Regions from separate parts of the Shewanella psychromarinicola genome, predicted to be linked through region 4. Evidence: predicted binding sites of a transcription regulator. Region 4 holds the regulator's gene; each other region holds the start of a gene.

Region 1 (6,237 bases), 1.9 Mb from region 4:
AATGAGTAATGGCCGCTCTATCGATGAATTTGTTCGATTAGTCAAAGCATTGCAAACCAGTGACGCCAATGGCGTTGCCACCCCAGAAAACTGGCAGCCTGGTGATGACGTGATAGTCCCCCCACCAGCCACCACAGCAGAAGCCAAGGCCCGTTTAAGCCAAGGGTTTAAATACACAGATTGGTACTTTAGTAAAAAGTCGCTTTAAGCCTTTACCAGCACAGGGGCGCGAGTCCTTGTGCATCATTTATATAGGAGGTTTGTGATGAATTCGACGTTTAGTGTGCATGAGTTTTTAGATGAAGACAGTGAAACATTTACTTATGTCGTAGCCGATAATGCGACCTCATATGCAGTGATTATTGACCCTGTTTTAGATTTTGATTATAAATCGGGCCGCACTGATACCCGCAGTGTGCAACGTGTTTTACATTGGATTAACCGCCAGAAATTGACGGTTAAATGGATATTGGAAACCCACGCCCATGCAGACCATTTATCTGCCGCCAGTTTTCTGCGTGACAAAATAGCGGGCCAAATGGGTATTGGTGAACACATCACTCAAGTACAAGACACCTTTAAAACGATTTTTAATCTAGAGCCAGGTTTTTTGCCTAATGGCAACCAATTTGACCGGTTATTTAAACATAATGACCGCCTAAAAGTGGGTGATATGACGATTCGCATTATGCACACACCGGGCCATACACCAGCCGATCTAGCATATATCGTTAATGAGCAAGCGGCTTTTGTTGGCGACACTATTTTTATGCCTGATGTGGGTACCGCCAGATGCGATTTCCCTGGTGGTGATGCCAATACCTTATACGATTCAATTCAGACATTATTCAGCCTTCCTGAAACCACCGATATTTATGTGTGTCATGACTACCCGACCGAGGGCCGTGACCACCAATTTAAAACCCAAGTAAGCCTACAAAAAAAACACAATATCCATGTTAACGACAGCATGAAAAAAGCAGATTTTGTGGCACTTCGTCAACAACGAGACGCGACATTAACCATGCCAAGGCTGATATTGCCAGCGATTCAAGTCAACATTCGCGCAGGGCAACTACCAGCGGCTGAAGACAACGGCACTGTGTATTTAAAAATACCCATTAATATCCTTTAAGCCTAAGAGTAATCAAGATGATACAAGCAATCATTGGCGCATTATTAATTGGTTTCGTGTTAAGTGTTTTAGGCTCTGGAGGCTCAATTCTTACGGTTCCGGTGTTGCTATACCTTATTGGTATGCAAGCCGAGTTAGCCATTGCTTCATCATTATGCATCGTAGGAGCGATAAGTTTAATCAGTAGTATTGGTTTTATTAAGCAAAAAAAGGTCTCTTGGCCTCATGTATTTTTATTTGGTTTACCCGGCATGGCGGGTACTTATTTAGGTGCATGGACCAGCACCTTTGTCACCAGCGACATACAGCTAATGGTGTTTGTCATGCTAATGCTCATTGGCGCCGTCATGATGTGGCGTAATCAATCTAGCAGGTGTAAAGCGGGTGAACTAAATATCATTAAAATCCTCTCACAAGGTTTAGCTGTCGGTGTCGTGACCGGATTTGTTGGCGTTGGCGGTGGATTTTTAATTGTCCCAGCACTGGTTTTGCTCGGTGGTATTGAAATGTGGCTGGCAATAGGCACCAGCTTGGTGATTATTGCCATGAATTCACTGGTGGGCTTTGTTAAATATTACAGCTTGCTGTCAAACAAAGGACTTGAATTTGATTGGTCGGTTATCGCCATCATGATTGCCGGCGGGCTTGTCGGCAGTATTGCAGGTCAATGGATAAGCCAATATTTACCCAAAGCCATTTTACAAAAAATATTTGCCGTCTTTTTAGTCATGATGGCGCTATTTATGTTATCAAAATCTATCATTTAATATCACGAGGTACACATGAAAACAGCTCAAGAATACATAAGTGAAATCAAAGCGAATATTAGGGAAGTGAGTACTCATGAATTACATACCGCGATGAGTAAACCAGATGTGGTGATCATTGATGTTCGTGAGCATGAAGAGTTTCTGACAGGTCACATAGAAGGTGCAATAAATTTTCCTCGTGGCGTATTAGAGATGAAAATTCATGAACATCCTTTGGTGAGTCATCACTGTGAATGGGTATTAGCATTAACTGAGTTAGCTCAAAAAGACATATACCTTATTTGCCGTACGGGTGGTCGTTCAGCACTTGCCGCAGCATCATTACAGAATATGGGCTTTACCAAACCATTGTCTGTCGCTGGTGGCATGATGCAATGGCAACAAGATGAATTTCCGTTAGTGCCTCATAAGGTATAAATGCATCCAACATAAACCAGCATGTTGTGGTTTATTGCTCATTAATCATGACTGATTGCTGATTTCTAATGGCTAATCGATTTATGACAACTGGTTAAGCGGTATTTTAAGGTAAGCGTTACCCTTACGGTCTGCTGGTGGCATGTTACCTGCTCGAATATTAATTTGGATTGCCGCTAACAATAGATGCGGTATATCAGAATCAATGTGGCGTTGTTGATGTCGCTGAACAAACTCAGCGAGGGTCACTTTACCGCCGACAACGCAGTTATACCTTTTCTGCGCAATCACTGATGTTTCAAATATATTATCTTGGCGTTTGTATCCAAGGGGATCATGCCCTATAAACACCCGAGTACAATTAGGTAACGCTAATATATTGTTAATTGAATGATACAAGGTGGTCGTGCTGCTATTGGGGAAATCAGTATTCACAGTACCCCATTCTGGCGTAGATAATGTGTCACCGACAAATATCACATCTTCAATGAGATAGCTCACACAAGCAGGTGTATGTCCGGGTGTATGCATAATGTGAATAGTTAAATGACCCAATTTAATGAGTTCTTTATCGGTAAACAGTTGATCAAACTGCTCGCCATTGCACTGAAAGCTCTCATCGAGATTTAGCAATCTTTTAACGGTGTGCTGGACTTGAGTAATGTGCTCACCAATCCCCGTTGTTCCCCCGCGTTTGGTCTTGATATAACACGCCGCAGACATATGATCGCAATGTGCATGAGTTTCTAAAATCCATTCAATTTCAAATCCATGCTTATCGATATGATCAATGATGTTATCGGCAAAACATGTACTTATAGTACCAGAGGCCATATCGAAGTCTAAAACGGGATCAATAATCGCACTTTGACGAGTAGCAAGATCGGTCACCACATAGGTAATAGCATGACTAGTACGATGATAAAAAGGATCAATACGGATTTTACTCATAACAATTAACTCCCAACAAAATACCCAATGCATTTGTTAGATAAAGTCTCAGATCAATATTAGCAATAATGGTTAACATCATTTTGTAAATGACTGATAAGGAATCGTAAAGGCAGGATAATGTTAACGTAAACCACCACCATAAACAGCCCATGGGTCGCTGTGCTGTTTGCTTTAGCACCTAGCAGCGAAGCGTCCTAGGCTCTTGCTATAAGCCGCGCAGCGTCCTCGCTTCTAGGTCTTTCGCTTATATTACTTCAGCTTTGATTACGGCTTTGTTGTTGCTGTAACCGATGCGGCTTGATTATTGATAACCTTTTGTAATGAAAACGCACCGCGAATATCACCGAGGGCAAAGTTAACTGCTTTATCATTAGGATAGGTTTTGTTAATCAAAGTACTCAGCTCAGGATTAATATTACTACCATGACAACCTAAGCATAATTGTTGCGCTGGTATCGCCTTCATATAACGAAACTGTGTTTTGCCATCTTTGACGATAAACTCACTCGCCACAATGGGTTTATCAGCAGCTTGCTGTCCTGAAGCATTAACACGTTCAAATTGCTGTAATTGTGTTAACTCCCAAGCATCGGGCGTATTGGCTGGATTACGCACTCGCAAACTGGTCCGGGTAAGTGTCCAGCCCTCTTTTGAGTTTTCTGCTGCAATTGCAGGTGCTACCGCTTGGCACACCGACACTGCGTTGGTTAATCCACCTTGCTTAATGGCTGTCTTTAAATGACCTTTCAGTGCTTGGCTAAATTCGGCAATTCGTTGATTGGCCTGTTGTTCAAGCACTTGCTGCTCGGTTAATGATTCAGCTTGTCCTACCGTCGAGACGCTCATAAGCATGATTAAGCCGGCCATTTGGCTAGCCTTAATCAATGATTGTGTGTGTTTGTGTGTTAAGCGCATTATTGTTATTCCTCTATTTAAAATCGTTTAATCTCAATGAGTTTTAGGGTTATAAAAAACCTATGACCGAGTCCAATCACAAAACATATAGCAAGATCAATACAAAGCTTGTGCCATATTACACCGACAAATTTAAAATATATAAAATCAGCCACTTAAAATTCATTGATATTTGCGAGAGGCACATGCTAGGTTATGAACTGACAAATATGGCATTGTAGTGACAAATATTGCGCTAATAATGTCACTTTAGAGATTAACTGATTAATGTGTACAGTAAGCGAGAGTGATAAATGAGTAACACCACTGTTGTGCAATCAATGATAAACGCGATTGATAAACCGGCAATATTTATTACGCCAGATTATGTTATACATGCGGTTAATCAAGCCTATTTGGAAACGTATAATACACAAGTCATATTAGGCCAAAGTAAATGCCATCAGATATCTCATCACAGTAATGAGCCTTGTGATAAACACGGTGAAGAGTGTCCTTTGCAACAATGCCAGAGTACCGCAAGGGCTGCCAATGCCGTGCATATTCATAGCACTGCACACGGTAAGTCATATTGCGATATTTTAATGAAACCCATTAAAGATAACAGTGGCAAGGTATTGGGATATCTGGAGGTTTTAGATGCCATTGATTATGCATCAACAGAGTCTAAAAAAGGCACCATGGTCGGTCAATCTGCGCCGTTTAAGCAAATGCTCAACAGAATTAACCGAGCATCTCAATCCAGTATTGCGGTGCTATTGCAAGGTGAAACCGGTGCAGGTAAAGAACTCGTCGCTAAAGCGGTGCATCAAGCCAGTAGCCGCAATGATAAACCTTTTGTGGTTATTGAATGTACCGGCCTGAGTGAAAACCTGTTCGAAAGTGAGTTATTTGGTTACGAGAAAGGAGCCTTTACCGGGGCAACCACCAGTAAAAAAGGTCTGATTGAGATAGCCCACGGCGGCACGGTATTCTTTGATGAGATTGGCGATGTACCGATGAACATGCAAGTTAAACTGCTGAGGTTGCTAGAAACCCAATGTTATCGCGCCGTGGGTGGATTAAAACAAAAACGTTCCGACTTTCGATTAGTCAGCGCCAGCCATAAGAATTTACTCGATTTGGTTGAAAAAGGTGAATTTAGACGCGATCTGTATTACCGCATTGCCGGATTTCCCATTTACTTACCCTCGTTGCGTGAGCGCCTTGATGATATTCCAGGACTCGTAAATCATTTTATAAAGTACTCTGAATACAAACATAAAAGGTTTTCGGCTAACGCATTAAATCTGCTCAGTCATTATGCATATCCAGGTAATATTCGCGAACTGAAAAATATTATTGAACAATCGGCACTGATTGCCAACGAAGATATTATCCACAGCAGTGATTTACCTGAAAGCGTTCAACCTAACCACACATCGACAGATAACAAAAATACACTAAAAACGGCAACGGAACTCATGTCACTCGATGACGTGGAGTACGCATATCTTTCTCAGGTCTGTCAGCAATTTCAAGGATCTCCAGCAGAATTAGCCATTAAGCTTAATATTAGTGTGCGGACCTTATATCGTAAATTACAGCGCTATGAGCTAAAGCTAACAGCGCTGTAATGACGTAATATCAACCATAGTTACCATTAATGTTGATGTATTAGTGAATGCTTTTTATTGCAACACGTTTTCATTGTTGCGGTTGCTGTGCCCATTTCTGATCCGCAGCAACGTTTCTTTGTCGCCATTTCTGATCCACTGCAATGACCATCGTGACTGCCCGCTTCTCCGTCAGCATGATTATGATCACAACAACCACCATTCGCTTGTTTAGCAATATGCTTAGATGAAGGGCGTCCCTGACTTGCCTCGGTATACTCCTCACAGTCAGCTAAATTAGCACCGGCAAGATCGTCTATTGCTGTACGACCATTTTTAGCATGAAAAACACTCAGTTGCCGACTTAATAATTTAGCTAATAGTTGTTGGCCAATGTTACGTACGATCACGCGATTAGCGCCATGTGCCAGTATCAAACTGACTAATTGTT
Region 2 (6,237 bases), 1.2 Mb from region 4:
ATGCAACCGCCGCCACAACAACTTAATAAACTTGTTATCTTTTTTAGCTCAGAAACAAAAAAACCCGATAATCAATTACCGGGTTTTTCTATTACTTGCTTACCTATGCAATTCGATTCAAGAATTACAAGCTGTAATACATTTCAAACTCAAGCGGATGAGTCGTACGCGCTACACGTTCAGATTCTGCTGTTTTAAGCTGAATATAAGACTGGATAAAGTCTTCGCTGAACACGCCACCTTTAGTCAAGAACTCATGGTCCGCTTGTAAATTTTCAAGTGCGTTTTCTAATGAAGTCGCAACCTGTGGGATCTCAGCCGCTTCTTCAGCAGGCAAGTCATACAGATCTTTGTCCATTGCTTCACCTGGGTGGATCTTGTTTTGAATACCGTCAAGACCGGCCATTAGCAATGCCGAAAACGCTAAGTATGGGTTGGCATGTGGATCAGGGAAACGCGCTTCGATACGACGACCTTTAGGGCTTGGTACCACTGGAATACGAATTGACGCGCTGCGGTTACGTGCAGAATATGCAAGCATCACAGGCGCTTCAAAATGCGGTACCAAACGCTTGTAAGAGTTTGTGCTTGGGTTAGTGAATGCATTCAATGCACGAGCATGCTTAATGATGCCGCCAATGTAGTAAAGCGCAAGGTCACTCAAACCAGCATACTTATCACCAGCGAATAAGTTTACCCCGTCTTTAGCTAAAGACTGATGCACGTGCATGCCACTGCCGTTGTCACCCACGATTGGTTTTGGCATAAATGTCGCTGTCTTGCCATAAGCATGAGCCATGTTATGAACAACATACTTAAGGATTTGAATTTCGTCAGCTTTCTTAGTCAATGTATTGAATCGTGTTGCGATTTCATTTTGACCAGCTGTGGCCACTTCGTGGTGATGCGCTTCAACCACTTGACCCATTTCTTCAAGTACTAAACACATTGCAGAGCGTAAGTCTTGTGACGAATCAACTGGCGCAACTGGGAAGTAACCCCCCTTCACCATTGGACGATGACCGGTGTTGCCTTCTTCATAGCTTTTAGCTGAGTTCCATGAAGCTTCTTTAGCGTCAATCTTCACGAAACAACCTGACATATCAGTACCAAAACGGACATCGTCAAATATGAAGAATTCAGGCTCTGGACCAATCAATACGGTATCAGCAATGCCAGTAGAAATAAGATACTGTTCGGCTTTTTGGGCAATAGAACGAGGATCGCGATCATAACCTGTCATGGTACCCGGTTCTAAAATATCACAACGAATAAGTGCGGTCGTTTCTTCCGTGAAAGGGTCTAACACAAAAGTCGTTGGATCTGGCATTAACACCATGTCAGATTCATTAATGCCTTTCCAACCTACAATTGAAGAACCGTCAAACATTTTGCCGTCTTCAAAGAAATCTTCATTTACTTGGTGAGATGGGATAGAAACGTGCTGCTCTTTACCTTTAGTGTCGGTAAAGCGTAAGTCTACAAACTTAACTTCTAACTCTTCTAGTTGTTTTAAAACTGATTCAACTGACATTCTCAAGCCTCCGGTAGGGTAAAGGGTTGTCCCTTAATATAATCTTGGTATTCGCCAGATAATGCATCTGCAAAACGAATATTTACATAATAACAGCAGTGAAGCGATATTCATGCCAGTTCGTTAACTAGTTGATTTTATGAAGATGAGAACGTTCCCTCATCTTCTAAATTATGATTTTGCACCAATGACGTGCATTACTATGTTTCATCATAGTGCAAAAGTCCATAATAGTGCGTCATGTTAATGCTGGTGTTTTAATCATGCCACATTTTGCATCACACCTCGATTATGTTTAATATATAAACGTTTTATACTGTTTTTTGAGGCTTAGTAAACGAAAGATTTACATGTGTTCAAAAATAATCCTATCTACAAAAGCTGCTGTGAAGTAGAATGGCACGCTTTTTTACAGTAGCTGTAATAATAAATAGCTTCTGTTAGCTCCCTTTTTTTTTTGATGGTTTAGAGGTTTATCCGTGCTAGAGAATTTACGTAACATCGCCATTATTGCCCACGTTGACCATGGCAAAACAACCCTGGTAGACAAAATGTTGGCGCAGTCAGGAACCCTTGCATCTCGTGGAGAAGCTACTGAGCGGGTTATGGATTCTAACGATCTTGAAAAAGAACGTGGGATCACCATTCTGGCAAAGAATACTGCCATCCAGTGGAACGACTACCGTATTAACATCGTAGATACTCCTGGCCACGCCGATTTCGGTGGCGAAGTAGAACGTGTTCTATCTATGGTCGATTCAGTATTATTGTTGGTTGACGCAGTTGATGGTCCAATGCCACAAACTCGCTTTGTAACCAAGAAAGCCTTCGCTCAAGGCCTTAAGCCAATTGTTGTTATCAACAAAATTGACCGTCCAAGTGCTCGTCCAGATTGGGTTATTGACCAAGTATTCGATTTATTCGTTAACTTAGGTGCCACTGACGAACAATTAGATTTCCCAATCGTTTATGCTTCTGCATTAAATGGTTTTGCAACGTTAGATCCAGATGTAGCTAGCGATGATATGACGCCGCTGTTTCAAACTATCGTTGAGAAAGTAGCTTTCCCTGACGCGGATGCGGAAGCGCCGTTCCAAATGCAAATTTCTCAAATCGATTATAACTCATACGTGGGTGTTATCGGTATTGGCCGTATTACCCGTGGTAACGTTAAGACTAACCAACAAGTGACTATTATTGGCGCTGACGGTAAGACTCGTAACGGTAAAATGGGCCAAGTATTAGGTTATATGGGTCTAGAACGTAATGAAGTTGCCATTGCCAATGCGGGTGACATCGTTGCGATTACCGGTTTAGGCGAGCTTAAGATCTCTGACACTATCTGTGCAGTGGGTGCCGTAGAGGCAATGCCGCCGTTAACTGTTGATGAACCTACACTAACAATGACGTTCCAAGTAAACACTTCTCCGTTCGCGGGTAAAGAAGGTAAGTATGTGACTTCACGTAACATTCTTGAGCGTTTACAGACTGAATTAGTTCACAACGTCGCACTTCGTGTTGAAGAAACTGACAGTCCAGATCGTTTCCGTGTATCAGGTCGTGGTGAATTACACTTATCGATTTTAATTGAAAACATGCGTCGTGAAGGCTACGAATTAGCTGTATCGCGTCCAGAAGTTATTCTGAAAACCGTCGATGGTGAGCTACATGAACCCTACGAAACAGTAACGGTTGACGTTGAAGAAGGTCATCAAGGTACCGTAATTGAAAAATTAGGTATTCGTAAAGCTGAAATGAAAGATATGCAGCTTGATGGTAAAGGTCGTGTTCGTATTGACTTTATTATCCCAAGCCGTGGTTTGATTGGTTTCCAAACTGAGTTCTTAACCTCAACATCGGGTACTGGTCTAATTTATCATTCATTTGATCACTACGGTCCACACAAAGGTGGCGATATTGGTCAACGTGCTAACGGCGTAATGATTTCAAACGGAACAGGTAAGTCACTAACGTTCGCACTCTTTACTTTACAAGACCGTGGTCGTTTGTTTATTGGCCACGCGGCTGAAGTGTATGAAGGTCAAGTAGTTGGTATCCATGCTCGCTCTAACGATTTGACAATAAACTGTCTCAAAGGTAAGCAGCTAACTAACATGCGCGCATCAGGTACTGATGAAGCGCAAGTATTGACGACTCCGATTACACTGACTCTTGAGCAAGCTCTTGAGTTCATCGATGATGATGAATTAGTTGAAGTGACTCCTAAGAATATTCGTGTTCGTAAGAGATACTTAACTGAAAACGAACGTAAGCGTCATAACCGCAGTTAATCAGTATTAAACTGTAGCAGATTACATTTGCTACTCTTGATACCTAAAAAGCCCAGATGCCTGCATCTGGGCTTTTTGTTGCCTAGTATATACAGGCTAAAAGCGAAAGAGCCTAGAACGCTGCGCTGCTAGTACGCTTCGCGGCTAGAGGCTATAAAGTCAACAGCCTAGCAGCTAAGCAACTCTAGCAGTGACGAAGTCACGCCCTAGCAGCGAAGCGACTCTAGCGATACAAGATGAAAATATTTAACTAGATATTTTACGTAAACGCAGATAGATTGAAATCAATATCATTTTTAGGGAGAACATATGAGTATGTTGCAACAGGTAAGCGTCGCTAAAAAAGCCAATGTACATTTTAACGGTAAAGTGATCAGTAGAAGCGTAGTGTTAGCAGATGGAAGTAAACAAACTCTGGGTGTTGTATTGCCTGGTGAATATGAGTTCTCCACTGCTCAAGGCGAAATAATGCAGGTCATTTCTGGCGAGTTTGACGTGTTATTACCGGGTCAAACTGAGTGGGTTATATACGCTACAGGCAGCCAGTTTGAACTTGCACCAAACGTGAGCTTCAGTCTCCGTACGGCACAAATTTCAGAATACTGCTGCCAATACATCTAGTGTTGTTGCACCTAAATAAACAATAGCGGCTTAATATTGCCCGCTTATATTCAGCTTAATCAAAACAGTTTAAGCTGATTTTTTCTTTAAAAACGTCTACTCTATTGAAACTATCGTTTTATGGAGTGCATCATGCGCCTTATCATACTTATTGGTTTACTATTATTGAGTGCCCAAAGCCTTGCGACGGTATACCGTTGGGTAGATGAAAATGGCAAAGTGCATTACTCAGATGAACCCAAAAATAATGCTGAAGCTATTGATCTAAATGAAAACACGCAAAATAATATAACGATTAATATACCTAAAAAACTCAATGTAACGCCTACAACAGAAACTCAAATTAACTACACTATCTCGATTACCTCCCCTCAACAAGAAGCCACTGTCCGTGATAATAACGGTAATTTTACCGTGTCTGCTAGCGTTGCGCCCGAGTTACCTCGAGGGGTGTTGCTGACATTATTAATCGATGGGGTCATCATTGCTCAACCACAAGTTTCGCCAGTGTTCCAATTAACGGGCATTAATCGAGGTGAACATTCTCTTGTTGTTAATGCTGTAACACAAAGCGGCAAAGTCCTTGCATCAAGCTCTCCTAGAAAGATATTCCTTCACCAAGCATCAGTATTTGGACCTGCAAAAAAGTCTAAATAGTTAAGATAAAAACCATTTCATTCATTAGCTTACAAGATTATTTCTGGCTTTTTATCTTAGAGAGTGCTTGTGTGTACCGGGTTGTGTAATGCACCAATGTGGTGCATCATGATGGTGCAACCTTATACTAGGACGGCTAATGGACACAAATAACCTTCTCAATCATTTAGTCACCGCGGTGCTTGTTATTAATAACGAGCTCAAGCCGTGCTATGCCAATGCCGCGGCCGCACAATTATTGGGAGTCGGTAATCATAAGCTACTCGAACAGACGCTTCCCGAGCTTTATCAACTCATGGGGGTTGATCCACAATTACTACGCGATGCCATTAATGCTGGCCAAGGACTCACGGTCAATACCGCCGCATTAATTACCCTAGATGGTCAGCACCACACTATTGATATCACCTTGATGCCTATTGAAAATGACAATAACCTCAGCATCTTAGAACTACGTCAAGTCGACCAACAACGGCGCATTCATCAGCAGCTTAATATGGACGCCCAACAGCAAGCTGCACAGTTTTTGGTACGTAACTTAGCCCATGAAATTAAAAACCCACTGGGCGGCCTTAGAGGCGCTGCGCAGTTGTTATCGCGAGAGCTCGACTCGCCCGAATTAAAAGAATTTACCAGTCTGATTATCGAACAAGCAGATAGATTGCGTAATTTAGTCGACCGTTTACTTGGCCCACAACGACCAACGCAACATGCTGAACACAATATCCATCAAGTGATTCAAAAAGTGCTTAAGTTAGTCGAAATGGCACTGCCAGACAATATCTGCTTAAAACGAGATTATGATCCATCGATTCCAGATATTCAGATGGACCCAGATCAAATGCAGCAAGCAGTATTGAATATTGTCCAAAATGCGATACAAGCGTTAGAACACTGTGGCGGTGATATTGTCATTCGGACTCGCACCCAACATCAGGTCACCATTGGGACACAGCGTTATAAAGTAGTACTTGCCTTATCCATTATTGATAACGGCCCCGGTATTCCTTGCGAGTTAATCGATACCCTTTTCTACCCTATGGTCACCGGTCGTGACGAGGGTTCAGGGTTAGGATTATCCATTGCACATAACATTGCCCGATTACACGGCGGTCGCATTGATTGTGTTTCGGC
Region 3 (6,237 bases), 1.4 Mb from region 4:
TAACAAATCCATCTTACCTATCGGTACATTGACCAAGATAATCGACTTCGAAATGCTTGAAGACGGCTTACTGGGTATCAGTATTCAAGGGCAAAAAACATTTACAATTAACCAAATCAGCGTTGATGATGACGGTTTAAAGCGAGCAGATGTGAGCTTAATTGATTCTTGGCCGAGCGATATTATTGAACAACAAAATGCACAACCACACATTCATCAGATAGATCGTAAAAAAGATAAGCTGCTCAGCAGTACTTTGAAGCAGATTTTGCAGGAATATCCTCAGCATCTTGCTCATTATTCGGAAGAAAAATTTAATGATATCGCTTGGGTATGTCAACGTTGGCTTGAAATTATCCCTCTGAGTTCAAAAGAAAAATATCAGTGTATTAATAGTCATGACCATAGATTAGCTAAATCATTCTTACTCGATATTATAAAATAATCTCAACGAGTGATCTGAACTCTACTACGCAGCGTATAAATTTGTGAATTATGTTTTGTTCAGTTTGAACGAGCTAAGGCATAGATAAAGTAAATGCTTAAGCTTAATGACTTATTTATTGGATGCGAGTGAAAATAATGGAAAATGTTCAATCACAAAGCGTACAAATTGGTTATGATAAGAGGTCTCTTGTACAAAGACCCTTAATTAATCGAAATGGTGCTATGAAAACAGACGAACCCAATCCAATAGCAGATGAACTCGCTGCATTAATGATGAAAGTAGCTAACAATCGATGCAAAACCTCTTTTGCTAAGCTTTTTTCACATTTTTCCCCAAAAATTAATTCTTTTGGGGTTCAACGTTTAAGCACACAAGGCTTAGCCATGGACTTAGTACAAGAAACCATGACTCGAGTGTGGACCAAAGCTCATCTATACAACGTTGATAAAGCAGCGGTAAGTACTTGGGTGTTTACCATTATGCGCAATCAATGTTTTGATATGCTTCGTAAAGTACAACATAACCGTGAAGATTCATTCGGTGATGATATTTGGCCTTTATTTGAGTCCGATGACGCTGAACATAATGATGAAGATTTTTTGTTATCGGCAACATTATTACAGCACGTGAAAGAGTTACCTCCTCTGCAGCGTCAAGTAGTCCAAGGCATCTATATGCAAGAGCTTACTCAGCAAGAGTTAGCAGATAAACTTAATATTCCAATCGGCACCGTTAAATCTCGGCTTCGACTAGGATTGGAAAAATTAAAAAGTTTTATGGAGAAACACTATGATTAATTACCACCCAGACCCGCATTTACTGTCTCTCCATGCTAAAGGCGAACTTCCACTGTCTATGTCGATGGCAATCTCTGCTCACGCCGAATTTTGCCAACATTGCCAACAGCAACTCGATCAAATGACGATTACCTTGTCTGACCAGCAATTTAATACAACTGCGGCACCTCAATCGGTTGATAGCACTGATAATAATCAGCTAGATGCATTGCTTGCCCAGTTCTTGAATTCAACCTTAGATACCTTAGAAGCTGCGCAACCTAATACCGACAATAGCATTGAAGATAACAGTGTCAGCATTAAAGGTCATCATTACCCACTGCCAAGAGTTTTTCGTAAAAAAATTAACGCTTCTTGGCAAGGTATTGGCAAAGTCAGTCGTTTACGACTCGATACCGGTGAGCCGCAAGCAAGAGCAAGCTTGTTACACATAGCTGCTAATGGTGAGATCCCTGAGCATACTCATAAAGGTGCAGAACTGACCTTACTACTCGCAGGAGAGTTCAGCGACTGTTACAACACTTATAAACCTGGTGATTTTATGTTGCTCGACAAAGAACATCAACATTCTCCTAAAACACTTGAAGGCTGTTTGTGTTATACCATTGTTGATGCCCCTTTATATTTTACTAAAGGCATAAGTAAGTTATTAAATCCAATTGGCGATTTACTTTATTAATCATTGGTTTATTAATTTAAAATCGTAATATCAAATGTGATAAACGGATAAATTCAGTCTATCTTCAGGTTATTAACAGTGAACTTAGCCTTTGTTTTGCTAGCAAGGTATATTGAATCATCAATTGCTGAAGTTCTGGGCCAATGCTACGCATCTAGAGTTATAGGTGCGGTTTAATAAACGTTTATTATTCCGTTTTGAAGTTCCTTAGCTTAATTTGTTTCAGTAAACAAAGTTAAGCTAGGGTGGTTTAGACATGATTAGTGCATAGCTGGGCTTACGTTGTTAACACCGTTAGGTAGAGCATAAGTGATGAGCATGCTCATCATCTATTTTTACAAAATGTCCGCATCACAGGCTATTTTAAGTATAAACAACCGCACAGCTGGCCCCATTGCTTATTTTTTAATCGAAATGAGCTTTAATTTGATTAAAATTTGAAAAAGACTATTGCCATATGCAAACACTCAGTATATTATCCATGTAGATTTAGTTTTCTTGTTAATTTTGGTTACCTACCTGTAAGTCTGCTCAACTTCACTTCGTAAATAAACCCAAGACAAGCTTATGTTCATCGTTTTTGATTTTCAATTGATCTATGTTGATACGATAATTTCTATCCACGTAATCTTGCTGTCATAAAACTATGTTCAACTTACAAAATTAAGTGCCATTTGTATCAAGTGCCTTAAGGTTATGTCACAACATCAATGTTGCTGACACAAAGTAGACCTTAATCAACTATTGACATAACAACACTTGATTAGTGAGTAAAAGATAGGGTAAGTTAAATCTCGAAACATTAATCTTTCGCAACACTAAAAAATGCCAAGGATATTTTATTGAACAATTGTCTCACCTAATGGTGAATATATAAAAAGGAGTGTGACCAATGTCATACAACATGAATGGACACGAAATCTCAGTTAGCTTCCCGGTTAATTCTATTTCGTCAAACAAAAACTCAATTGCTTTTACCGACAGCTTAGGTAAAAACAAAAAGACCTTTTCAAAGCGCATTGAAGCAATGAACTTCATGAAATGGTTAATCTCTGCAAATAAGTAATATCCCTAACGCTAAGCGTTAATCATTTGCTCTGGTATTTAATAAACTCATTTCTCGGTATTCTCCTCTCAATTACCGATGTTTATTAAAACAGAGCAAAATGAATTACTACTTTACGACTACTCCAGTTCAAACCTCAGTCGAATAAGAACAAAAAACCTAACGAAACTCACACAAAACCCATTTTATCAATGAGTTAATTTTCTTAATCGTCGTAAATCTGACGAAAATTAGAGCGTGACTACGTTTTCGTTGTCATGAAGCGTTAATCGAATTTGAAAACTTTCGTAGATACCTTGGCAACATCGTTTTATTTCCTAATATCCCACCTTGATGTACATATAAAATATCAGTATTAGTCAACGTATTAGTCTTCAAATAATGTTGTAAGACTAAAAATCCGACAGGGTCATACAACAACTCAAATTCAATTCCAGACTGACATACGGTTTGCCACATATCAAAACAACGTTGCGATAATTTTCCAAAATGATATTTATGCCCATCACTAACAATGTGAGGATAATAAACTTCATCAATTAATTGTGAAAATTGCTGGCGTAAGTAATCATCACCGCCAACCGTGCTGCAGGTTAATACCTCAATGGTAAGTACTGGTGTTAATTGCAATTGAGCGAGCTGTTGTATTAGTTGCTTATTTAAATAAGCTGCTGTGGTGCCGGTACCAGAAGGTAAAAAAACCATGAGCTTAATTTGTTGTCTAATCTGAGCCCACTCAATAATTTCACTCGCAAGCTGCGCAATACCCGTTTCTGCGTATTCACAGCGCCCACCTTCAGGAATACACAGTAGATGTTGTTTATCGGCGTAAGTCGGAGTTGATAACATAATGTATTGCACAACATCATCTAAATGCATGCCGGCTATGTTATCGGCATATGGCAACTCAGCAACATTAATAATATTAGCCCCATTTTGTATCGCGGCAGCGTAATTGCCTTGGGGGTGTTGTAGTAAAAATTTGCTAATATGGCTAACGTAATAGTCAAATTGCCAGCCCTGCTGCTTAGCCAGCACAGATAATGAATACAAAGAGTTAGCTTGTGCAGAACCGGCCCCTACTAGGCGGGTCACATATGAATAATCATGATGCAAAAAATGATAAAACTTACGTGCTTTATTGCCACTGAAATCAGCATGCAATAAATCATCCCGCTTAATGTAGAGGGTGTGGCCGTCAAAGTTCATCGACTCTACTGGGCTTATCGAAAACATGTCTTCTCTCAATCAACTGTAATATGGGTATTTTAACTAAAAAATGATAATTCTCATCGATTCATTTGTATTAATTGTCAGACCTAACAGACACTCAATGTCGAAAATAACATTTAAACAATTAGAATCATAAGCTTATAATAATGGCATGATTATCGCTAGTTATCGCTATATAGTAATTAATATTGACTCTTGATAGGAATGAAAATGTCACTTTTACGCTTAATCTTTAATATTGCTTGGTTTTTAATGGGTGGATTTGTTATGGGCCTTGCTTGGTGGCTTGTGGGGGTACTGTGCTTTATCAGTATCATTGGCATCCCTTTTGGCAGAGCCTGTTTTGTTATTGGCGAATTAGCTTTTTGGCCATTTGGACAAGAAACCGTTAACCGCAAACACATTTCTGGCCAAGAAGATATTGGTACTGGCACACTAGGCTTAGTGGGTAATGTGCTATGGTTTTTATGTTTTGGGATTTGGCTCGCTATTGGTCATTTAGTGCATGCATTAGCCTGTTTCATCACCATTATTGGGATCCCCTTTGCGATACAACACATTAAGTTGGCCTTGTTAAGTTTAACCCCTATCGGGCAAACTATTATCGCTAAACCCACTTATTAATGACATGTGAACTGCCGCTATTCTTAATTACCGATAGCCTAATGCTATCGGTTTTTATTTGCCTAATAGCATCGACAACCTTTAATTGCCATTGACGCATTTTGGGCACACAAAAATTATTCAATCCCTTTAAGGACAGCTCAGACTAAATCGGCGCGATGACTTATAATCGTCTGAGCACTCAATGCTAATATCCCGATTAGTTAATCATCCGCCCTATTCCACCGAGTACTGAACCTTCACCTTGATCTTTACCGCCATTTGAAGGCGCATGAGCAATAATTCTGTCAGCCATACGAGAAAACGGTAAGCTTTGTAACCACACAGTCCCATGACCTTTTAAAGTGGCAAGAAACAGGCCTTCTCCGCCAAATACCATCGACTTTAACGAGCCCGCACGCTGAATGTCATAATCAATCCCGGGAGTAAATCCAACTAAACAACCCGTATCGACCCGCAAGGTCTCACCATGCAATTCTTTTTTTATCAGTGTCCCACCCGCATGCACAAACGCCATGCCATCACCTTTAAGGCTTTGTAGGATAAATCCTTCACCACCAAAAAACCCGGTTCCTAAGCGCTTATTAAATTTCATGCTCACTTGCGTGCCTAAGGCTGCCGCTAAAAAACTGTCCTTTTGACAGATAAGCTCGCCTTGATGTTGAGCTAAGTCTATCGCCAAAATGGTCCCCGGAAACGGCGCCGCAAAAGCCACTTTACGTTTCTGCTGGCCTTCATTGGTAAAGTGGGTCATAAAAATACCCTCACCGGAAATGGCCCGTTTCCCCGCACCAAGTAACTTACCAAAAAAACCAGATTCTAGCTCAGAGCCATCACCCATCTTGGCTTCAAAACCAATATCTTCTTCGACATAGGTCATGGCACCCGCTTCAGCAATCACAGACTCATTTGGGTCTAATTCAACTTCAACCAGCTGCATGCTAGAACCAATAATTTCATAATCTACTTCATGACTTTTCATGCTTATTTTCATTCCCTAAAAATTTATTTAATGTTTGCAATCGCCCAACATCGATAAGGCATTGCTCGATACGTATGATTTAAGGTAACAAAATGATCGGCGATTTAACATAACAATATATCAACATACTGGATCCACGTTGTATTATCTCTATGTTAGTTAATAGAATTATGCCAATGTTTACCCTAATCCGGCTCCACTTAACCCTGATTGTTGTTGCTGTTGATATCGAGCAAATTCTTGCAGAATAAGCTCGGTAAATAGTTGCCCTGCTCGCCCCAGCGGACGTTCAAGTGTGGACACTAATTGCGGTGTAAAACTAAAGCGGTTACCACCAATAAAATCAATCTCGATCAGTTGCCCTTGATGTAATTCTTCAGCAATTAAAAAATCCGGCATCCAACCAAA
Region 4 (6,237 bases):
AAGCGTACATCAAACATAAAATCCGCTTCAGTCGGCATGCCGTGCTTAAAGCCAAAAGACTCAAAGTTAATGACCAATTCTTTATCGACACTGCCTAGTAGTATTTGCCTAACTTGGTCGCTTAACTCGTAGATATTTAGCGCCGAAGTGTCAATGTAATGGTCAACAATTTTTGCGGTAGGCTCAAGTAAACGGCCTTCTAATTTGATCGCTTCTTGCAGTGAAATATGATTTTTAGATAACGGGTGCAATCGGCGTGTTTCGCTGTAGCGTTTAAGTAACACTTTATCATTGGAATTTAGAAAGAAGCTGATAATTTCAGTGTCATGTTCAAGTAGGGCTAATTGGTCTTGAAGCACTTTGCCTTGTTCAGCAATGTTGCGGACATCAACACTAATCGCAACTAAATCATTACTGCCCTTGAGCTGAGCGAGTAATGTGCCAATGAGGGGTAGAGGCAAATTATCGACACAATAATATCCTAGGTCTTCTAATACTCTTAAGGCAACGGATTTCCCTGAACCTGAACGTCCCGATACTATGACAAGTTTCATGCAGTTATAACCCGATAAAGTTCTGTTGCGTTGTGGCTTTTGCGAAGCTGTTTCAATATTTGCTTATCGCTGAGCTTTTTAGCCATACTCGATAACGTGCCTAAATGTTGTTGGCACTGGTCTGCAGGTACTAACAAAGCAAATAAAATATCCACGGGCTGCTTATCAATTGCATCAAAGGCAATGGCTTCTTCACATTTAACAAATATCGCGATGGGGTGATCGATGGTCGTTAATCGACCATGAGGTATCGCAATGCCATTTCCTATACCTGTGCTACCCATTTTTTCTCTCGCTAATAGGCTTTCAAAAACCTCTTGCGAAGACAGGGTTGGATACTGGGCAGCGACTAAATTGCTGATGAGTTCCAGTACTTTTTTCTTACTGCCCGGTGTGGCACAGGTAGTGCATTCCGGCTGCAGAATGGTACAAAGTTCCATCGTTAGTGTTTTGTATACTTCTCTTTGTGTTTAATTACCTGACGGTCGAGTTTATCGATCAGGGCGTCTATTGCAGCATACATATCAGTATTTTCTGACATAGCAAAAATCTCTGCGCCATTAACGTGGATTTTGGCTTCTGCTTTTTGTTGTAATTTGTCTACATGGAGTACAACGTGTACATTATGGATCTGATCGAAGTGTCGTTCAAGCTTTGAAAATTTACCATTAACATACTCACGTAAAGATTCAGTTATTTCGACATGACGTCCAGTCAGATTTATATCCATAGAAAATCCTCCACAACCTTGTAGGTTATAAACTCTTACGTTGGTTTGAGGGCGGGATTAGCATTGCTTCTCGGTATTTTGCAATCGTACGACGAGCAACGTTTATGCCTTGTTCTGCCAGAAGTTGAGCCATTTTACTGTCACTCAATGGTTTTTTCTGGTTTTCTGCGGCAACCAGCTTTTTGATAAAAGCACGAATTGCTGTTGATGAGCATTCCCCGCCATCGTCAGTGCTGACATGGCTAGAGAAGAAGTACTTTAGTTCAAATAGTCCACGTGGGGTGTGCATATATTTTTGTGTGGTGACTCGTGAAATTGTCGATTCATGCATTTCTACTGCTTCAGCAATATCATTTAGCACCATAGGTTTCATGGCTTCTTCACCGTATTCAAAGAAGCCTTGCTGAAATTGCACAATGCAATTTGCCACTTTGAGTAGAGTATCATTGCGGCTTTCGATACTTTTAATAAACCATTTAGCCTCTTGCAAATGGCCTCGAATAAATTGACTGTCAGACTGATTTTTACTGCTTCTAGCCATGGCGGCGTATTGCTGATTAACGCCAATTTTGGGCATATTGTCTGGGTTTAACTCTACAACCCAACGGCCATTTTTCTTTAGTACCGTGACATCGGGAATAACGAATTCGTCATCGGTGGCGGTGATCAATAAGCCTGGACGAGGATTGAGTGATTGGATTAGGGTGATGGCGTCACGTAACTCATTTTCTTTTAGCTTAGTTTTGCGCATCAATAATCTAAAATCACGCCCAGCAATTAAGGTTAAATAGTCTTTGATTAGCAAACGGGCATTATCGATATGGGGTGTGGTGTTAGAGAATTGCGCTAATTGGATCAATAAACATTCACTTAAATCACGTGCAGCAACACCAACGGGATCAAAGTGTTGAATTCGTTTTAATACAGCTTCAACTTCATCTAACTCAACATTTTCGTCACCCATGGCTTCGAGAATATCGTCGGTACTTTGGGTTAAATAACCGCGTTCATCCACGGCGTCGATGATCGCTGTGGCAATGGCAAGATCGGTCTCTGAAAAGGGAGTGAGATTTTTCTGCCATTCTAAATGTTCATACAGACCTTCGGTGGTTTCACCTTGAAACGGCATGTCATCATCGCGCATGCTAGCACTACCTGAACCTGACATCGGCGAGGCGGTGTACACTTCATCCCATGTAGTATCCATGGCTAAATCATCCATGGTTTCTTTGGTCATAGATTCTGCTGTGTCGACTGTTGAGGTGTCTTTTTCAATATTGACAATGCTGTTGTCACTGAAGTCTGTATCAGCTTGGTCGCGATTTTCTTTTACGGGGTCTTTTGCTTCAGAAAACTCATCTTCTATTTCAAGTAATGGATTTGAATCCAATGCTTGTTGGATTTCTTGCTGTAGCTCCAATGACGATAATTGCAGTAAGCGAATGGCTTGCTGCAATTGTGGGGTCATGGTTAAGTGTTGACCCATTTTAAGTTGGAGTGACGCTTTCATTTACCGCTTATCCCTAGATGATTTCCATAAAAGTGACAATTTATAAAACTGTAATGGATTGTCACGTACATCAATGATGTTTAACGCTGTTTAGATATCGTTCAATCAAATGAGTTAGATAGACTAAAGGCCCGTAAAGTAACTATAGCTTGAATTGTTCACCTAAGTACACCGCCCGAACTTGTTGATTGCTCAATACCTCATCAGGTGTGCCTTCGGCAATTAAATTACCTTGGCTGACGATATAAGCTCGCTCACAGACATCTAACGTTTCACGTACGTTATGGTCGGTAATTAATACTCCTAGACCTCGGCTTTTAAGTTGTTGAATGATTTTTTTTATGTCGATGACAGAAATCGGATCAACACCAGCAAAGGGCTCATCGAGTAGAATAAATTTTGGATTGGCGGCTAAAGCGCGCGCAATTTCAACACGACGACGTTCACCACCCGATAACGACATGCCTAGGCTGTCTCGAATATGGGTAATATGGAACTCTTCTAATAGATGCTCAAGCTGTTCAATACGTTGGTTTGTACTGAGTTCTTTGCGGGTTTGCAACACGGCCATAATGTTGTCATACACTGTGAGTTTACGGAAAATACTGGCTTCTTGTGGTAAGTAACCAATGCCTTTGCGAGCTCGCAGATGCATGGGATCGTCAGTGAGATCGTCATCATCAATTAAAATTCGACCCTTATCACTTTTCACTAGGCCGACAACCATATAAAAGGTGGTTGTTTTACCTGCACCATTGGGGCCTAAAAGCCCAACAATTTGGCCTGTTTTAACCGTTAAACTGACATCTTTAACAACTTGACGATCTTTATAGCTTTTAGCCAGATTTTCAGCGGTTAAGGTTATTTGGGTCATGGTTTGATCTGCTTTTTAACTGGGATTTCAGGGAGTTTTTGCTTTGGCGCAGACTCGTCTTGGAAATTCTCAGGTTGAATAATGGTGATAACCCGATCTTGCCCTGTGCCCGAACTTTCAGCAATAAGCTCTTGCGCATTGATGTTGTACTTAATTCGATTACCGGTCACTTGGCTACCCGATTGATTAAGTTTGGCATTACCTGTCAATGTTAGCGTGGTAGTCGCAAGGTCATAGGATATTTCGTCGGCACTGGCAGTACCAATTTGACCGTCATCTAATTCTTGTGAAAACGTCGCGGGTTTGCCAGTGGCGATAAGTTTCTTACTGGTGCTGTTTTCGGGGGTAAACGCCCGTAATTCATCAGCATTGATATTAATACTGCCTTGGACAATCTTAACCGGACCATTAAAAATGATTTGGTTATTTTTTATGTCAGCAAATTGGCTAACCGCAACAATTTTTAATTCTTGTTTCAGATCACCTTGTTTCGCCATAGCAGGCAAACTCAACAGGCAAAGTATGCTGCTCAATAACATAACATTGGCGCGAGTGTGGAGACGATTAATGTGGCTCATATGTTCCTTCTACCTGGCTCAGTAGCGATAATTGTTGCGAATTCAAGTCAGCATGTAGGCCTAAGCCTTTAATAATAAACCCTTTGCCTTTGATATACACCATCTCTTGTGAGGTGCCTATCATAGTGGTTAAGTCTACCGTCACCGCTTGGGTACTCAATGACTGCAGGGGTTCTTCTATATCAATGGCATCAATAATAACATTGTTTTCTAATATGACTTTGCTGGTGTTTTTATTCAATTGTCCTCGATCTGCACTTAATTGCCATTGTGCTTTACCATTTTCAGGGTAAATGAGGTATATCGGTTTGGTAAAGTGAGTGATGTCACTTGAAGCATAATGCTCCATGTGCTCGGCGCTGACTCGACTTTCGACAAAACCTTGTTGATTGAATTCCGTGGTGCGTAGGTTATCTGCAATAAAGTCAGGGCGCTCAATACCAGGTACTTTCACCGAGTCCATTTCACTGCGTTTTATTTGTGCTTGCCAGTACAACATAAAAGCAAGACCAAAAAAAGCCACAATACTTAGGGTGATCCGATTCATATACTCATTCCATGAGCACTGGCAAATTTATCTTGGCTTAAGAGTAATAAGTCAGTCAGTTCTCGCAAAGCTCCATGTCCGCCGTTTAAGGTCGTTGTCATGTGACAATGTCGTTTTACAAACGGATGACCATCGCCGACACACACGGAGAGACCTACGGCTTTCATTACGGGCAGATCAACCATGTCATCGCCAATGTAGGCTACTTGTTCGGCGCTTACATTATACAGCGACATAAGTTGCTCAAAAGGTTCAAATTTATTATCAATGCCTTGATAAATATGTTTGATTCCTAATCCGGTCATTCGGGTTTCGACAATTTTTGATTGACGACCTGTAATGACGGCAACATGAATATCGCTAGTGAGAACTGAGCGTATACCGTAGCCATCGCGAGTATGAAAGGCTTTGAGTTCTTCGCCAGCATTACTGAGATAAATACGTCCATCTGAAAAGACCCCATCGACATCACAGATTAACAGTTTAATTTTCTGAGCTCGCTGCCAAATATCATTACTGATAGGGCCGTAAAATCCTTGGTGACACGAGGTTGATTCTGACATGATTAAATGACTCCAGCTTTAACCATATCGAGCATGTTTAATGCCCCGATCGGTTGGTGTTTTTCATTGACGACAACCAGTCCGTTGATGTTTTTTTCATCCATGATTTGTAGCGCTTGTGCAGCTAAAATACCCGTGGGGCAGGTCACACAGTTTTTGGTCATCACCAGGGCTATCGAAGTGGTACGAAGGTTCACTTCGGCATCGATGACCCGGCGTAAATCACCATCAGTAAAAATACCCACTAGTTTGGCTTCATGGTTGACTACCGCCGTCATGCCAAGGCCTTTTTTAGATATTTCATAAAGCGCTTCAGTAATACAAATAGCATCACTGACGATAGGCAAATCATCGCCTTTATGCATGACATCGTCTACTTTTAGTAATAATTTTCGCCCCAATGAGCCACCAGGATGTGATAAGGCAAAGTCATCACGGGTAAACCCTTTTGCTTGCAACAATGCAATGGCTAATGCATCACCCATTGCTAGCGTAGCAGTGGTGCTAGACGTCGGCGCTAATCCTAACGGGCATGCTTCTTCTTGTACTTCAATGCATAAATGAATTTTAGATAAACGCGCCATGTTAGAGTCTGGTTTACCTGTTACGGCAATAACAGGCACGCCCATACGTTGAATCACAGGCATTAACGTGAGTATTTCGCTCGATTCACCTGAATTGGAAATCGCCAGTACAATATCGTTCTTAGCCAATGCGCCTAAATCACCATGACTGGCCTCACCAGGATGAACAAAAAATGCCGGCGTGCCGGTACTGGCAAACGTCGCGGATATTTTATTACCGATATGACCCGATTTGCCCATTCCCATGACAATCACTTTGCCTTTGCACTGCATAATGAGTTCACATGCTTGGCCAAA

The links. Region 4 encodes sigma-54, which starts transcription at its own class of promoters, with help from an activator protein. Its sites were predicted from a motif close to GTTGGCACGNNNNTNGNNT; they were not measured.
Region 1: EGC80_RS16520 (Tll0287-like domain-containing protein) is a predicted target of sigma-54. The motif match lies at 4,291-4,309, and genes of this name have one in related genera.
Region 2: glnA (glutamate--ammonia ligase) is a predicted target of sigma-54. The motif match lies at 1,636-1,654, and genes of this name have one in related genera.
Region 3: EGC80_RS14350 (YccF domain-containing protein) is a predicted target of sigma-54. The motif match lies at 4,369-4,387, and genes of this name have one in related genera.

The regions. Positions count from the first base shown of each region.
Region 1 is NZ_CP034073.1:3,783,896-3,790,132, forward strand. It holds gene EGC80_RS16495 (peroxiredoxin) at 1-208, shown strand, start outside; gene EGC80_RS16500 (MBL fold metallo-hydrolase) at 266-1,135, shown strand; gene EGC80_RS16505 (sulfite exporter TauE/SafE family protein) at 1,153-1,902, shown strand; gene EGC80_RS16510 (rhodanese-like domain-containing protein) at 1,918-2,322, shown strand; gene EGC80_RS16515 (MBL fold metallo-hydrolase) at 2,404-3,273, opposite strand; gene EGC80_RS16520 (Tll0287-like domain-containing protein) at 3,541-4,191, opposite strand; gene EGC80_RS16525 (sigma-54 interaction domain-containing protein) at 4,485-5,807, shown strand; gene EGC80_RS16530 (NifB/NifX family molybdenum-iron cluster-binding protein) at 5,834-6,237, opposite strand, start outside.
Region 2 is NZ_CP034073.1:656,761-662,997, forward strand. It holds gene glnA (glutamate--ammonia ligase) at 125-1,534, opposite strand; gene typA (translational GTPase TypA) at 2,014-3,825, shown strand; gene ppnP (pyrimidine/purine nucleoside phosphorylase) at 4,135-4,446, shown strand; gene EGC80_RS02780 (DUF4124 domain-containing protein) at 4,579-5,103, shown strand; gene glnL (nitrogen regulation protein NR(II)) at 5,243-6,237, shown strand, end outside.
Region 3 is NZ_CP034073.1:3,266,846-3,273,082, reverse strand. It holds gene EGC80_RS14370 (LON peptidase substrate-binding domain-containing protein) at 1-445, shown strand, start outside; gene EGC80_RS14365 (sigma-70 family RNA polymerase sigma factor) at 583-1,245, shown strand; gene EGC80_RS14360 (ChrR family anti-sigma-E factor) at 1,238-1,924, shown strand; gene EGC80_RS22450 (hypothetical protein) at 2,817-2,990, shown strand; gene EGC80_RS14355 (1-aminocyclopropane-1-carboxylate deaminase/D-cysteine desulfhydrase) at 3,246-4,226, opposite strand; gene EGC80_RS14350 (YccF domain-containing protein) at 4,434-4,847, shown strand; gene EGC80_RS14345 (TIGR00266 family protein) at 5,047-5,835, opposite strand; gene EGC80_RS14340 (LysR family transcriptional regulator) at 6,010-6,237, opposite strand, start outside.
Region 4 is NZ_CP034073.1:1,838,090-1,844,326, forward strand. It holds gene rapZ (RNase adapter RapZ) at 1-554, opposite strand, end outside; gene ptsN (PTS IIA-like nitrogen regulatory protein PtsN) at 551-994, opposite strand; gene hpf (ribosome hibernation promoting factor) at 997-1,284, opposite strand; gene EGC80_RS07950 (RNA polymerase factor sigma-54) at 1,310-2,794, opposite strand; gene lptB (LPS export ABC transporter ATP-binding protein) at 2,937-3,668, opposite strand; gene lptA (lipopolysaccharide transport periplasmic protein LptA) at 3,665-4,246, opposite strand; gene lptC (LPS export ABC transporter periplasmic protein LptC) at 4,233-4,793, opposite strand; gene kdsC (3-deoxy-manno-octulosonate-8-phosphatase KdsC) at 4,790-5,356, opposite strand; gene EGC80_RS22535 (KpsF/GutQ family sugar-phosphate isomerase) at 5,359-6,237, opposite strand, start outside.